Regions from separate parts of the Lysinibacillus sp. GW821-FHT14F06 genome, predicted to be linked through region 3. Evidence: predicted binding sites of a transcription regulator. Region 3 holds the regulator's gene; each other region holds the start of a gene.
What was found. Region 3 encodes LexA, which represses DNA repair genes until DNA is damaged. Its sites were predicted from a motif close to CGAACATATGTTCG; they were not measured.
Positions count from the first base shown of each region.

Region 1: parE (DNA topoisomerase IV subunit B) is a predicted target of LexA. The motif match lies at 1,591-1,604, and genes of this name have one in related genera.
Region 2: recA (recombinase RecA) is a predicted target of LexA. The motif match lies at 2,789-2,802, and genes of this name have one in related genera.
Region 4: ruvA (Holliday junction branch migration protein RuvA) is a predicted target of LexA. The motif match lies at 2,426-2,439, and genes of this name have one in related genera.

Region 1 covers NZ_JBXAPF010000021.1:50,055-54,253, reverse strand. Annotated here, with positions in the region: gene parE (DNA topoisomerase IV subunit B) at 1-1,571, opposite strand, end outside; gene plsY (glycerol-3-phosphate 1-O-acyltransferase PlsY) at 2,458-3,060, shown strand; gene AC1RNS_RS17630 (HesB/YadR/YfhF family protein) at 3,080-3,370, shown strand; gene AC1RNS_RS17625 (spore germination protein) at 3,517-4,199, shown strand, end outside.
Region 2 covers NZ_JBXAPF010000001.1:24,059-28,257, reverse strand. Annotated here, with positions in the region: gene rny (ribonuclease Y) at 1-988, opposite strand, end outside; gene recA (recombinase RecA) at 1,645-2,706, opposite strand; gene AC1RNS_RS00120 (competence/damage-inducible protein A) at 2,866-4,125, opposite strand; gene pgsA (CDP-diacylglycerol--glycerol-3-phosphate 3-phosphatidyltransferase) at 4,143-4,199, opposite strand, start outside.
Region 3 covers NZ_JBXAPF010000001.1:125,674-129,872, reverse strand. Annotated here, with positions in the region: gene def (peptide deformylase) at 1-196, shown strand, start outside; gene AC1RNS_RS00590 (YneB family resolvase-like protein) at 250-915, opposite strand; gene yneA (cell division suppressor protein YneA) at 912-1,226, opposite strand; gene lexA (transcriptional repressor LexA) at 1,391-2,008, shown strand; gene AC1RNS_RS00575 (DUF4303 domain-containing protein) at 2,127-2,624, shown strand; gene AC1RNS_RS00570 (gamma-glutamyl-gamma-aminobutyrate hydrolase family protein) at 2,738-3,460, opposite strand; gene AC1RNS_RS00565 (prepilin peptidase) at 3,491-4,199, opposite strand, start outside.
Region 4 covers NZ_JBXAPF010000003.1:188,727-192,925, reverse strand. Annotated here, with positions in the region: gene AC1RNS_RS04640 (transcription repressor NadR) at 1-321, opposite strand, end outside; gene AC1RNS_RS04635 (LysM peptidoglycan-binding domain-containing protein) at 464-1,501, shown strand; gene AC1RNS_RS04630 (phosphotransferase) at 1,491-2,369, shown strand; gene ruvA (Holliday junction branch migration protein RuvA) at 2,482-3,102, shown strand; gene ruvB (Holliday junction branch migration DNA helicase RuvB) at 3,121-4,125, shown strand; gene queA (tRNA preQ1(34) S-adenosylmethionine ribosyltransferase-isomerase QueA) at 4,143-4,199, shown strand, end outside.

The DNA.
Region 1 (4,199 bases), on a different contig from region 3:
ATATAACGATAGAAAAATGTTAATAGCAAAACTTGAATATGTGCACCATCTGTATCGGCATCGGTCATAATAACGACTTTATCGTAGGCTGAATCCTCAACAGAAAAATCTGTGCCCACCCCTGCACCAATAGCATGAATAATTGTTGAAATTTCCTCATTTTTCATGATGTCCTGTAGCTTAGCCTTTTCTGTATTAATGACTTTACCTCGCAATGGTAATATGGCTTGGAATGTGCGATCTCGCCCTTGCTTTGCGGAGCCCCCAGCAGAATCACCTTCGACTAAATACAGCTCGTTTTTCGCAGCATTGCGAGATTGTGCGGGCGTTAATTTACCAGAAAGAATGGTACTGGCCTTCTTATTTTTCTTACCATTACGTGCATCTTCACGTGCTTTACGAGCCGCTTCACGAACTTGCTGTGCTCGAATAGCTTTACGCACAAGTGATGCAGATAGCTCGGCATTTTCCTCAAGTACATATAAAATTTGCTCAGAAACCACACTATCTACGGCAGAACGAGCCTCACTCGTCCCTAGCTTGCCTTTTGTCTGCCCCTCAAATTGTAGTAAATGCTCAGGAATACGTACAGACACAATTGCTGCCAGTCCCTCTCGAATATCTGTTCCTTCAAGGTTTTTATCTTTATCTTTTAACAGACCAATTTTTCTTGCGTATTCATTAAACACACGTGTTAATGCTGCTTTTGCACCTGTTTCATGTGTGCCGCCATCACGTGTACGAACATTGTTAACAAAGGACAGAATTGTTTCTGAATAGCCATCGTTATACTGGAACGCAAATTCTACTTCAATATCATCCTGAATCCCTTCTACATATTTGACGGGATGAAGAACGTCTTTCTCCTCATTCAAATACGCAACGAAAGCTTCAATGCCGTTCTCATAAAAGAACACATCACCTTTGCCTTCCTCGCGTTCATCGATTAACTCAATTTTTAAGCCCTTCAATAAAAATGCCGACTCGCGTAAACGTTCTGCAAGTGTATCATAATTGAATTTTGTAACAGAAAAAATCTTGTCATCAGGTAGAAAATGGACTAGCGTACCTGTTTGTTTCGTACTGCCGATTTCTTCAAGCGTTGTGGCTGGATGACCACCATTTTCAAAGCGTTGGCAGTATTTCTTACCGTCGCGGTGTATTGTAACTTCTAAAAAAGTTGATAACGCATTAACGACAGAAGAACCTACGCCATGTAAACCACCACTTGTTTTATAGCCGCCTTGTCCAAATTTACCGCCAGCATGTAAAACTGTAAAAATAATTTCAGGTGTTGGCTTCCCCATCTTATGCATACCAGTTGGCATTCCTCGACCAAAATCTCGCACGCTAATACTTTGATCTTTATGAATCTTGACAATAATATGTGAACCAAAGCCAGCCAATGCTTCATCCACCGCATTATCCACGATTTCATACACGAGGTGATGAAGTCCACGGCCATCTGTAGAACCGATATACATGCCGGGTCTCTTTCGTACCGCTTCTAATCCTTCTAATACTTGTATAGCGTCATCATTATAGACGCTTGGTGACTGCTTATTCGTCAAAAAATTCCCCTCCAAAAAACAAACGCATGTTCTATTTATCTTCTCTTCCTAATAATAATAGCATTTCCTGTCAATAGCTAGCGACAGGCCCAATAAATTTTTAATTCTCCACAGCTTCCTTATTTTTAAAAGTAATCATCTGCATTGTCATAAGCTGTCATATTCCCTTGACGCAAGGACGTGAGCTTTTGTTGCATAAATCAATTACTCCCTAGCGTAATTGCGTTAGGAAAACACATTCATCTCGTCACCTTTAGAGGTGGAAGTATTGTGTACCTAACGCTTCGCTTTCGGTACACAATATTGGTGCTGCCGCTACCGTTTTCGCACAATAAAGATCTGTTGCTGTCGCTTTGCTTTCGCACAATAAGGATCTGTTGCTGTCGCACAGTAAAGATTTGCTAAATCAAGATAAAACACCTAATGACTAATAACCGATTATAAACTTTCAGCTAAAACAAAGATAACTCGTGAAGGTATTCAATTCTTCATGCAGAAGCATTCAATAACCGCTCTAATAATGGCGGATATGTAGATTAACAACAAAATGGGATCTTCTGCCTGACTGAAGATTCATACTAGCATTTCCATGAAATTTAAGATAGACTTCTATTCTACCAAAGGAAAGGATGATTGACAAAATTGCCATTTTACCTATATTTTTAGAAAAGGATTGTCTTGATAATGGGATGCTCGTGTCAAATAGCCTAACCTTAGCACAATATACATATAGAAACCCTTGAAAAAATAGTTCTCTTTTGTATTGAATTCAAGGAACGTCATGAAATCTCCTTCATGACATTGTAGATTATCAAGAAAAAGTGTAAAATACTTGTTACAAACTATTAGTACCAAGTGATGAATTACCAATGAAAGGAGTCCAACTATGTTAAATGGACTTATTATTTTATGTGCTTATCTAATTGGCTCTATACCTTCTGGATTATGGATAGGCAAAATTTTTTATAAAACAGATATTCGTGAACATGGTAGTGGTAATTTGGGTGCCACGAATACCTTCCGTATCTTAGGAAAAAAAGCAGGAATTGTCGTAACCATTATGGATGTCCTAAAAGGGACAGCGGCCGTATTGCTAGTAGCGCTGCCGATATTTTCTGAAGTCTCCATACACTCATTAATTCTTGGACTTATAGCGGTTATTGGTCATATGTTCCCTATCTTTGCAAACTTCCGTGGAGGAAAAGCTGTAGCAACATCAGCTGGCGTCCTCTTAGGATATACATGGCCTTTATTTGTCTTACTTTTTATTACGTTTATTGTAACGTTAAAAGTCACAAAGATTGTAAGTTTAACTTCCATGATTGCCGCTTTAGTAGCACTTATTTATTCTATCGTTTATTATTTTGTTACAGGTGATTTTGCGTTAAGCATTTTAGTCGCATGTTTATTCACCTTTATTATTTATCGTCACCGGGCAAACATTGGCCGCATTAAAAATGGGACTGAGCCAAAGGTGAAATGGCTGTAGCAAAGAGAGGAGCATTCTAATGAATATTGCACTAACAGAGGAAGCCCTGCATTGGTTTAAACGAGAAATGGAAGTAGAAACAGGCGATACCATTCGTTTTTATGCAAGATACGGAGGTTCCAGTCCATTTCATGAAGGCTTTTCTCTTGGTATGACTCGTGAGGAACCAATCGAGATTGGTGTCAAAACAGAGATTGATGGGGTTACCTACTATATTGATGAAAAAGATTTATGGTTTTTTAATAGCCACAATCTACATGTAGATATTGATGCTACAAACGATGAATTAAAATATGACTATCGTAAATAAAGCCGTGTTTCCTTTCGTTTTTACGAAGGGAACATGGCTTTTTCATTTGCCAGAAACTAAATAGAATAAATTCCTATCTTTGTTTATCTTTCCTGAAATTTGTCCATTCTATAGGTATTGAATGCATACTTGGAGGAGGAAAGAAAATGTCCGTTTCAAAAAGTTCAGATGCCTCCCAACCAAATTCCAACAACGAACTCCTAAATCAATCACTTTCGAACAATATGAAAGTGATTAGAAACACACTTGGAAATAGTAATGACCTGGTTATACGAGAAATTACCATTGGAAAAGCTGACAAGCACTCAATCGCAATTATTTATATGGATGGCTTATCTGATAGAACAACCATTTCGGATACGGTTATTGATAAGCTTATGCTCGATAAGGTTGAAGAAAATGGCTCAGATACAGATATAGAAACTATTCATCAATTTATAAGAGAATCTTGTTTGACAGTTGGTGATACCAATAATCTTTCTCATTTCACCGCACTGTATACGGCTATTTTAAATGGCAATACGGTCATTTTATTAAATGGATGTACCACTGGGATCGTGACAAGTACAAAGGGTGCTAAAGATCGAGAGGTTACAGAGCCGTCAACAGAATCTGTGATTAGAGGACCAAGGGAATCCTTTACGGAAACATTACGCACAAACACAGCCCTTATCCGACGAAAAATTAAAAGTCCTAATCTTTGGATAAAATCTCGTGTGGTTGGAGAGGTAACGCAAACAGATGTAGCCGTTATGTATTTAAATGGCATTGCGAATGACAAAATAGTGGCAGAGGTTTTAGCACGTATTGATCGTATTAATACTGATGC
Region 2 (4,199 bases), 100 kb from region 3:
TTGTACGATATTTCATACGGCCTAAAATTTTCATTAAATCAGGATGTAAGTTATGAATGCCAATTTCAAATGTTGTTTGCTCACCTGTTTCACGGATTTGTTCATCCACTTCACGACGAGCTTTTTCCACCATTTCCTCAATTCGAGCAGGGTGAATACGGCCATCCTGTACAAGCTTTTCAAGTGCAAGTCGAGCCGTTTCACGACGAATAGGGTCAAAGCCAGATAAAATAACCGCTTCTGGAGTATCATCAATAATTAAATCTATACCTGTTAGCGTTTCCAATGTGCGGATGTTTCGTCCTTCACGACCAATAATTCGACCCTTCATTTCATCATTTGGCAAGTTCACGACAGACACCGTTGTTTCAGCAACGTGGTCCGCAGCAAAACGTTGTAATGCTAATGATAAAATTTCACGTGCTTTTTTATCTGATTCTTCTTTCGCACGTGTTTCTGATTCCTTCGTCATCACAGCAATATCAGTTGCTAGCTCTTTTTCTACTTCCCCTAAGATAATAGTCTTTGCTTCATCTCTAGTTAAAGCAGAAATTCTTTCTAGCTCTGCTTTTTGCGAGGCAACGAGCTCGTCCACTTTGCTTTCCATCTGTTCAATATGCTGTTGTCTTTCGGCAAGAGCTTGTTCTTTACGCTCTAAGCCTGCTTCTCTCTTATTTAGAGCATCATCTTTGCGATCAAGATTCTCTTCTCTTTGCAATAAACGGTTCTCTTGTTTTTGAAGTTCTAAACGACGTTCACGAATGTCATTCTCAGCTTCAGTACGAAATTTGTGAGTTTCATCTTTGGCTTCAAGTAGTGCTTCTTTTTTCAATGCCTCCGCTTCTCGTTTTCCTTCTTCAACGATTGTTTCAGCAACATGTTTAGCACCAGTGATTTTTGAGTCATTCACTTTTTTCATGTAGATATAGCTAACAGCGGCACCAACGATGATTCCAAGCAAAGCGGAGATGATAGTAATTCCATCCATATGAACACCTCCTCTTGCTATTTAGGTAATACAGTTTCAGTCAGCGCATACATCAATTTCGCCTCGGCGTAATTGTGTCAGGATTTTGAATTGTGCACACACAATTCATTTCTTTCAAAATCTGTGACATCCGTCCAAGGCTTTGGGCCAACATGATGTTGGTCACTCAGTCTTTGCCACAGGACGTGGCATTCTTAGACTGAGTTCCTTTATTTCAGTAGGTGTTTAAACACTCACTGAAAAGGAACCACATCCACATTCATCTCATCACCTTCAGAGGTGGGAGTTTTTTACTGAATGAAGATAAAATGTACTGCCTGTTTAAAGTCATAATTCAGAAATTATACATATTTAATTGTATAGCTAGCATTAAGCTCTGTCAAGGATAGTCGGGCACCTGTTCGCCCCTATCCAGAAAAAAGTAATTGATAACCAATAGGTGAATAAACTTCCTAATACTTTTACACTAGAATTACATTTATCTGTTTTACCTAATTAGAAATAATCAGTACTATGGTTATAATTTTTTAAAATTTACGTTATACTCTCACTCAATACAGGATGCTATCTACATGAGTATACCCACCTTTATATGGAATATAGACAAAAAAATACATTGTTCCCTCTCAAATTAGAGCAGGAACAATGCATTTAAATTATTCATCTTCAAGAAGAAGCATTAATTCTTCATCCACTTCTTCCTCATCATGAGCAGCGATTGTGTAGGAAGTAGCAGCGATACCATAAGAGGAACGGATCTTATTAGCGATTTCCTCCATAACGGCAGGATTTTCTTTTAAATATTGTTTTGCGTTTTCGCGTCCTTGTCCTAAACGCTCATCCCCATAAGCATACCAAGAGCCGCTTTTTTGAACGATGTCCAGTTCAACACCTAAATCAACTGTTTCTCCTTCTTTTGAAATCCCTTCTCCATACATAATATCTACCTCTGCCGTACGGAAAGGTGGTGCAACTTTGTTTTTCACAATCTTCACTTTTGTGCGATTCCCCATAATATCATTACCTTGTTTAATGGCTTCTGCGCGGCGAACCTCTAAACGAACAGAGCTATAGAATTTAAGAGCACGTCCGCCTGGTGTTGTTTCTGGATTTCCGAACATCACACCAATTTTTTCACGTATTTGGTTAATGAAAATAGCAATCGTTTTCGATTTATTAATAGCACCTGAAAGTTTACGTAATGCCTGAGACATTAAACGTGCCTGTAAACCAACATGAGAATCACCCATATCTCCCTCAATTTCAGCTTTTGGCACTAATGCTGCTACCGAGTCAATAACGATAATATCAATTGCACCACTACGAACTAATGCTTCAGCAATTTCAAGTGCTTGCTCACCTGTGTCTGGCTGAGATAATAGTAATTCATCAATATTAACACCTAATTTTTGTGCATAAATTGGATCTAATGCATGCTCAGCATCGATAAATGCTGCTTGTCCTCCAGCTGCTTGCACCTCTGCAATCGCATGTAGAGCAACCGTTGTTTTACCTGATGATTCAGGACCATAAACTTCAATAATTCTCCCACGTGGATAACCGCCAACACCTAGTGCAGCATCAAGTGCTAGCGAACCGCTTGATGATGTAGCAATTTCTAAATCTGTTTTTTCGCCAAGTTTCATAATAGAACCTTTACCAAAGTTCTTTTCAATTTGTTTTAAAGCCTGTTCTAAGGCTGCTTTACGATCACTCATTTATTTTCCTCCTTCGAAAACTGTTCACTGTTTTTCTCTATCTCTACTATACTTGTTTTTGAGAGAACACGCAAGAAAAAAGCGAACGTTCATTCGTTTTTTCTTCAAAATAAAAATTTGGGTAATTTTCCTCTACCCAAATTCCTATTTTTTCTCTATTTAATAGCGTTTAGTATATCCTCTTTCTTCCAAAAGCTGCATTAAATAATGACAGGTAAACTTTACGGCTCGAAGTCGATTTGTATTACGCATACCCGATAAATGAAGTAAATATGTGATTGGTTCCTCATCGTCAATGGCGATACCAATCCAAACAGTTCCAACTGGTTGGTGATCGTGTGCTGTTGGTCCAGCTGCCCCCGTTAATCCTATACCAATATTTGTACCGAATTTTTGCTTTACGGTGCTAGCCATAGCCGCGGCGCATTCACTGCTGACAATGCCATGTGAATCTAGTAATTGTTTAGGAATGCCGAGCTGTCTTATTTTTGCCTCTTCTGTATACGTTACAACGCCTCCAACAAGCGCATCCCCTACTCCTGGAATTTCTGCTAACTCTGACTGAAATAACCCCGCAGTTAAACTTTCTGCAGCAGAGATAGTTAACTGATTATCAAGTAACATTTCTACTGTCTTAGAGGCAAGAGAATCATCATCTATACCATATTGATGGTCGCCGACAAGCGCTTGAATTTCAGCTACCTTTGTTGCAATAAGCTGCTGTGCTTCCTCCATGGTTTCCGCTTTAGCAGTTACACGCAACGTTACTTCGCCATCTGAAGCAAGAGGTGCAACAGTAGGGTTTGTTTGTGTATCAAGAATATCTTGAACACGAACCTCCAGCTCTGCCTCCCCGATACCATAAAAGCGCATAACGTGAGAGACAATAACTCCTCCAGCGTTTAACAACGCACCAAGCTTTGGCTTTGCCTCAAATTGAAACATCGGCTCAAGCTCTTTCGGAGGCCCAGGCAGCAAGATATATGTTCGTCCACCTTTTGTTAGTATCATGCCTGGTGCCATTCCATGATGGTTTGCCAGCACTTCACTACCAGCTAACACTAATGCCTGTTTACGATTATTTTCAGTCATTGGACGACCTCTTTTAGCAAAAAATTGCTCAATATAAGTCAATGCGACATCATCAAACTCAAGTGAAACATCCAGATGACGTGCAATTGTTTCCTTTGTTAAATCATCCTTTGTAGGTCCAAGCCCACCAGAAAAGATGATTAAATCTGCACGAGTCTCCGCAACCGTTATAGCCTCATCTAAACGTTTGGCATTATCTCCAACAACTGTATGATAATACACATTTATCCCCAGCTCTGACAATTGATTAGAAATAAATTTAGCATTTGTGTTCGCTATTTGACCAAGCAATAATTCTGAGCCAACAGCAAGAATTTCAGCATTCATGATCCACAAGACCTTTCTTATTTAGACTCAAGTAAAACACGTCGATTTAGATAGAAATAATCCCATCCAGACCA
Region 3 (4,199 bases):
ACCACGATATGAAAGAATTAAAGTTAAAGCATATGACATTCTTGGTCAAGAAATCATTCTTCAATTTAACGGCTATGGTGCCATCCTAATGCAGCATGAAATCGATCATTTAAACGGAATTATGTTTTATGACAGAATAAATCAAGAACATCCATTTAAATTACCCGATAATGTAGTGATTGAGAGCTTGTATTAATCTCGCTCTCCTATTTCATCAGTGGGATGGGCAAAACTCCCACTGATCTTACATTATTCACTTATCAACTTTTTCTGATGCTCCTGATATCTTCGATGTACTGTTGCCTTACTAACATCAAAGCCTAAGCCTCGAAGTGTCATGGCAATTTCCTCAAACGTAAAGCCTTTGTTTCGAAGAGTAATAATTTCCTCAATCGGCACTTCCTTACGCTCCTGCCCATTTGGATTTCCACGATTCGATAGATTGTTTTCAGGTCTATAGCCCTTTTCAACAGCTCGACGCATACCACGTCGTATTTTAGCATTATGGATTCTGCGCTGGTATTCCTCTACTATCGCTAATATTTCGAGCAGCATCGTATCCATTTCATTTAATTGTACAGGGCCTGCATCTCGCATGGAGAAAACATCCGTTTCCGTTTTTTGCAATAAATGCAGCACTGCCATTCTGGCATTTCCACGTCCCAAGCGTGTTTCATCCTGGACAAATAGCGCATTAATTTCCTGTTCTTTAATGAAATCAAGCATTTCAAGTAAGCCATCTCGCTCCACATCATAGCCACTATGCTGATCTAGAAAAATGCCCTTTATATCGTAGTTCTGCTCCTTGGCATAGCGTGTTAATTCTTCCTGCTGACGCTCTAGCGAGGAACTTTGTGTCTCTTTTTCTGTACTCACGCGGCAATAGATGACGGCTGATTGTTGTTTATTTATCATTGTTCATTTCTCGCAATTTCAATAGAGTTTATGGGATTGGCTTGGTTTCCCACCACTGGAATGACTAATGATTTACCAGCAACAATTTGAACGTTTGGTAATTCATTTTCCGCCTTTACAAGCTTAATCCAGTCTTCCTTACTCATTTTACCACGGTATTGCTCTGCTAACGACCATAGGTTATCCCCATGCTCCACTTGTATTTCCTTGTAAGTCACCTCACCAGGATCTGTTATGTAAAGGTATCCTGCAAATAATAGGCAAGCCCCTAATAAAATGGAGATATGCGGATTTTTCTTTAACCAATTCATCGTTATGACCTCTTTTCTAGAATGTTTGTTCGGAATGTATGTTCTTATAATAGTGCGAACAAACGTTTTTGTCAAACACTTTTCGAACCTATGTTTGCATAAGTGTTCGCATTCTGCTATACTATCTAATAAGAAGAAATATAAGAAAAAAGAGGTGAGCAATCATGAAAAAAGTTTCGAAAAGACAAGAAGACATTTTAGCCTTTATCAAAGAAGAAGTACGCGCAAAGGGGTATCCACCATCTGTACGTGAAATTGGTGAAGCAGTTGGACTTGCTTCAAGCTCAACGGTTCATGGACATTTAGCTCGTTTAGAGCAAAAGGGCTTTATCCGCCGTGACCCAACGAAGCCACGTGCGATTGAAATTTTAGAGCCAGAAGATTCTATTCAAAAGCAACATGTTATTCACGTCCCACTTGTAGGGAAGGTTACAGCAGGTTCTCCAATTACAGCTATTGAAAATATTGAAGAGTATTTCCCGCTACCAGATACTTATGGGACAAGTGAGGATCAATTATTTATGCTAGAAATTATGGGTGAATCCATGATTGAAGCTGGAATTTTAGATGGAGATTTAGTCATTGTAAAGCAAAAATCAACAGCAGATAATGGTGATATTGTCGTGGCTATGACAGAAGAGGATGAAGCAACCGTTAAGCGTTTCTTTAAGGAAAAAAGTCATTTCCGCTTACAGCCTGAGAACTCCACAATGGAGCCAATTATTGTCGATCAGGTTTCTATTTTAGGACAAGTTGTAGGCCTTTATCGTCGTGTACACTAAAAAATATAAAATTATTGAATGATTTTAAGAGGATGATATGTTCCCCGATGAGCATATACCTCTTTTTCTTAATTTTAGACATAGAACAAAATTCAATCTACATAGGGAGTGCATCTATTTGAAACAAAAAATCAAACAAGCTGTGCAAGAAGCTTATACGACAATGTATAGCTCCTTATACGATGAACAAATTTATGCGGCTGTTTTAGTGACAGATGGAGATTGTGGTAGCCTTTATTTAACAATGGGAACTGAAAAATCACTAATTGAAATTGGTCAAAACTATGAGGATGCCCCCGAGGATTATCGCTTTTTAAAGGATGAATATTTACATTACGATGAAACGGATATGCTCGAAAAGGTAAGTCGTGAATTATTGGATATTGTATTGCATATTGAAGATGAAAAATTTATTGAACATAAAGAAATGCTGCATCAAGCAATGTGTGATACGATGTATGAATTGAAACAGGAGGGCATTATTGACGAAAGCATTTTTGTTTTTATTTCGGTGACTGATGATAATGAAGAGGAAATGCTGGAGTTATCGTCAGCGAGGCGTTGTAATTCTAATCATCCCCTACTTCCTGCGTTTGTGCGTAATTGGGGACATTAAATACTCTATTGTTCTAAAGCAAGAAGATGTCGAAGAAGATTTTTCGCCATCTTCCTTTTGTTTAGCTGGTTTACAAAAAAAGAATCCACTTTAATATGGATTCCTTGCAAGCACTATGCCTCTAATTTGAATTTCAAGCTTGCCTTGATAAAAGCAGTAAATATTTTCTTTGATACTTCATCCCCTGCCATCGCCTGCTCCTCTGGATGCCACTGTACTGCCAGACAAAATGGGTGGTCCTCGTGTACGACCGCTTCTACAATTCCATCACTGGATTTGGCTGCTACCTTTAATTTCTCAGCTAATACATTAACTGCTTGATGATGAAAGGAATTTACAGCAATTTTCTCTTTCTCGGTGAATCTGTTTAATAATGTATCAGGTGTAACCGTAACATAGTGGGTAGCCACGCCCCGAGTTGCCTGCTGCATATGCTTTAATAATTTTTTACTATGATATTCGCTCTCCATATCCTGATAGACATTGCCTCCAAGAGCCACATTTAATATTTGAATACCACGACAAATACCAAAAATTGGCATATTACGAATAAAGGCTGCCTCGATTAAAGCAAGCTCTACGGAATCTCTTTCAGGATGTATCTTCCCTAATTTAGGTGCTGGCTCTGCATCAAAGAGAAATGGATGGACATCACAGCCTCCTGATAGCAATAATCCATCTGTCAACGACAAAATTTGTGCAACATCCTCCTCTATGCCAAGAGGAATAATTAGCGGAATGCCCCCAGCTTCGATAATACTATTGCTATAGGCAGCATTTAATCTTGCTGACAAATCATCCTCCACAAAGGCCGTTATGCCAATAACTGGCTTCACTTTATCCCCTCCAAGATTGTAAGTTATTCCTTACCACAAGCCAAGATACCAATTCATCAAGGCATCCCCATAAAAATAAACAACGATAGCCGCAGCAGCAATGGATGGACCAAATGGTATTGGGGTCTTTCTACCCTGCTGCCGTGTTCTTAACACTATAATGCCTACAACCATTCCGATAACAGCGGCTAAAAATAATGTTAAGAGTGCATGTAGTGTGCCCAATACAAGCCCAAGTAAAAAGAATAATTTAATATCCCCTCCACCCATACCTCCCTTTGACAACACAGCAATACTATATAATATGCCAAAGCCAACGACTGCACCCAGCGCACTATCCCACCATGGGGTTAACGGTGAAAGCACACGTCCTATAAAGAGCAATGGTAGAAAAAAGAGTAGTACTTTATCAGGAATAAGCATATAGGCAAAATCCGATACAACAATAATAACAAGTAATGAAATTAGCAAAATGGCTACAATAAATTCTACGGTAAAGCCTAGCTTCCAATAGGCAAATGCAAATAAAACCCCTGTCATAAGCTCCATGAATGGATATATCCAAGAAATTTTTTGTCCACAGCTACGGCATTTGCCTCCTAGCCATACATAGGACAAAACAGGTACTAAATCAAGGGCTGTTAGCTGCCTCTGACAATTTGTGCAATGTGAGGGCGGTTGCACAATAGACTCCTTTACTGGTACACGTAAGCCGACCACATTAAAAAAGGAGCCAAAA
Region 4 (4,199 bases), on a different contig from region 3:
ATGTTCAACGATAACGTTTTTTACTGTGCCACCACAGTCAACTATTGTCATTAGCTCATCCTCAGCATCCTTTGATGTATGGAAACAGGGGATTGTCCGCTCTACAGTATGCTGTAAATGCTCTTGGTGCATATAGAGATAGCCTTGACTAGTTGCAATAATAGGCTCATTTCTAGCCTTTAATAATGTCATATCATTGACAATGACTTGTCTAGATACATTGGCGAATTTAGCTAAGTCTGTGCCTGTTATTGGTGTTGTACTATTTTTTAATTGTGCCAGAAGATACAGTCTGCGTTCCTCGCCTAACATTTTTTTCATAAGAGATCACCTCTGTCTGTAATAAAGGAAGCAGTTTTCCTTAAAGCCTAGTGTACCATGAAGCATTTCTAACATGCGTGAATTTTTTGTATCCAAATGAAACATTGAACATATGATACGTAGAGAGGAAGGGAGGAAAACATTGCGTATTCATATTGTTCAAAAGGGAGATACGTTGTGGAAGATTGCCAAAGAATACGGCGTTTCGTTTGAAGATTTAAAGAGACTGAATGCCCATCTTGCTAATCCAGATTACATTGTTCCAGGCATGGAAATTATTTTGCCTGAAAAAATAAACAAAGAACCGCATCGAGATGGGAACAGAGAGGGACATAGAGAAACAAACAGGGGCACACATAAAGAAGGACATAAGGAAACACAAATGCACAAAGAATCACCTACAAAGCCAGTTAAAGAAAGTGTTAAAAAAGAGGTACAAAGACCAATGCCACCACCTGTTGTTGTGCCACCACCACCGATGCCAGAACCACAGATGATACCAATACCTTATCCAATGCCAATGCCGATGCCGCAACAACCGATGTTTGTACCGCAGCCTGTAGAGCTAAGCTGGCACCAGCAAGTAGTTATGCCGCAGATAGAGCAAACACAAACCGTTGCTCCACCACCAGTGCAAATTCAACCACCACCACCTGTCGTACACCCAGCACCGCCACAACCAATGCCACAGCCGATTTATATCATGCCACCGCCAATGCCAGCAGTACCACATTGTTCTAGCTGCCATCAGCCAGTTCACCATCATATGTGGTGGCCAATGCAAATGCCAATGCAAATGCCGATGCAAATGCCAATGCAAATGGAGCCACAAGTAGAAGCCTATACAATGCCACAGCAACCAACATCTTGTGAAATGAAGGGTAGTCATGTAGCTGGAATGGAGAATTTCTTAGAGTCAAGCACATCACCGTTCTTCCAAAAACCTGAAGCATATACGCAGCCTCAATTCCAGCCTATGACAGAGATGAACATGGGGCAGTCTTGTGGTTGCAATACTCAACCAATGATGCCGAATTGGCAAATGGATCCATGTCACTGCCCGCCGCCATGCCCACCACCGCCACCATGTCCATCGGCTTGCCCACCGCCATGTCCGACATGTGGACCATGGGTGTCACCGCACTTATACCCAGGCGGGATGACGCCTTATCGATGGTGAAAAAGCATATATTATTGAGGAACTGAAGCCTAATATTTGGAAATATAAATATCGTTCAAAAACCTATTTTGTCAAACGTGCAAAGCAATTAGAAATAGTAGAAAAGGTAAAGGCAATCCATCGACAGCTTGGACGGCTTGAGCCTTCATTGGTTTTGCCTATAGTGAAAAGTGATGACGAAAATTTAATTGTGCAGATATGGCAAGAGGGTAGCAATAGTGCTAATTTTACCCATAAAAGGGATAGGTTAGAATCTCTTAAGCTATTAATAGCTTTACATGATACCCATAAAAAAATAGCCTGGCAAAAAGTACCGGGATTATACACCTACTCACAGCTTTTAAAATGGCAAATGCGTTATCTACGTTTTAAGAGCAGACGCAGTGAATTTCGCGCTTTTTTAACAAAAGAAGAAATAGATCAGATTTTACACTATAGTGATAAATCCTTACAGTTAATCTCTATGGAGGATGTACCTGAAAAAGATATTACACTTTTACATGGAGATGTTGTACATCATAATTTTTTAAGGTGCTCTAATGGCGACTTAAAGTTAATTGATTTTGATTTGGCACATCTTGGAGAAGCGGATGATGAATATATTTTATGGTTACATCGGATATTGCCAGCAGTAGATTATGACCTCACTAAAATTTTTAAAGAGCTACCAGAGCTGAAGCGATTAGATAAAAGAAAACTACATCGTTTAAAATATCCAAATGAACTATTACGTGAATGGCTTTTCGCAGTAGATTTACCATTAGATCAGCAACTAGTATTTTTAGATTATTTAGTACCGTTTACTAAACGTGCGCTCACATACTGGCCCAAATTGTGGTACGATATTGATAGAATGATGAAAAAATGACCGTCTATTGGCGGTCATTTTTGTGTGGGTGCAACTACTATACTATTTCTTATAGTCGAGCATTCGTTCGCTATATGCTATAATCGAAGACGATGATTGTGAGGGATTATAGATGTATGACTATTTAAAAGGACAAATAACACGTATTACCCCTGAGTATATTGTGCTAGAGCAGCAAGGAATTGGCTGGCAGCTAAACACACCGAATCCATTTGCGTTTAGAACATCTGCACTTGAACAACAAATTTTTGTACACTTACACGTACGTGAAGATGCACAAGTATTATATGGTTTTCCTAATTTGGATCAACGTGAACTATTTCGTAAGCTCATTTTAGTTTCAGGGATTGGGCCAAAAGGAGCGTTGGCTATTTTAGCTACAGGTAACCCACAGCAGGTAATCAGCGCAATTGAACGAGAAGATGAAACATTTTTAGTAAAATTCCCCGGAGTAGGGAAAAAAACAGCACGGCAAATGATTTTAGATTTAAAAGGCAAGCTTGGTTCCTTACTGGACACAATTGAATTGCCTAGTACTGAGGATGAGTTACCACTGTTCGGTGTGAATCCGTATAAACATGAGCTGGAGGAGGCTATTCTTGCTTTAATGGCACTTGGTTATTCTGAAAAAGAGCTAGAAAAAGTACGTCCGCAGCTTGAGGAAAATGAAATGCTGCAAACGACAGATGCCTTTATGAAACAAGCGTTACAATTGCTACTTAAGTTGAAATAGTGAAAGGGGGGAAAGTACATGTCTGAACGTATGATGGCTAGTGAGGCAGGCAGCTATGATGAGCAATTTGAATTATCTTTAAGACCCCAGCGATTGGCACAATATATTGGACAGCATAAAGTAAAAGAGAATTTACAAATTTTCATTGAAGCAGCAAAGCTTCGTCAGGAAAGTTTAGATCATGTGCTGTTATATGGACCTCCTGGACTTGGGAAAACGACACTAGCTGCTGTTATTGCCAATGAAATGCATGTCAATGTGCGCATGACAAGCGGACCTGCAATCGAACGTCCTGGAGATTTAGCAGCTATTTTAAGTTCATTGGAGCCTGGAGATGTACTATTTATCGATGAAATTCATCGCTTGCCACGAGCTATTGAAGAAGTACTTTATCCAGCCATGGAAGATTTTTGCTTAGATATTGTTGTTGGTAAAGGGCCTGAAGCACGTTCTGTCCGTCTTGATTTGCCGCCATTTACGCTCGTCGGTGCCACAACAAGGGCTGGCGCATTATCGGCACCTTTAAGGGATCGCTTTGGTGTACTACTGAGGTTAGAGTATTATGATGATATATCACTTGCTGAGATTGTCGTGCGTAGTGCACATTTATTTGATGTGGAAATTGAGCAAGTAGCAGCAGGTGAAATGGCTAGACGTTCACGTGGTACACCTCGTATAGCAAATCGCTTGTTGAAGCGGGTGCGAGATTATGCACAGGTGCTCGGAGATGGTATGATAACAGAGAATCTTGCAAAGCAAGCCTTAGAGCTATTACAGGTCGATCCTAGAGGACTTGATCATATAGACCATAAACTAGTAACCAATATGATTGAGCGCTTTAAGGGAGGTCCTGTAGGCTTAGATACACTAGCTGCATCTATCGGTGAGGAGCGGGTTACAATAGAAGATGTCTATGAGCCGTATTTAATGCAAATTGGCTTTATCCAGCGTACACCACGTGGAAGAGTCGCTAGTCATTTAGCCTACGAACATTTTGGATATGATTATCCCCAACAAACATAGAAGAAGGAAGTTTTTTCATGCGTGTAGAAGATTTTGATTTTGAATTACCAGAGGTGCTTATAGCCCAAACGCCA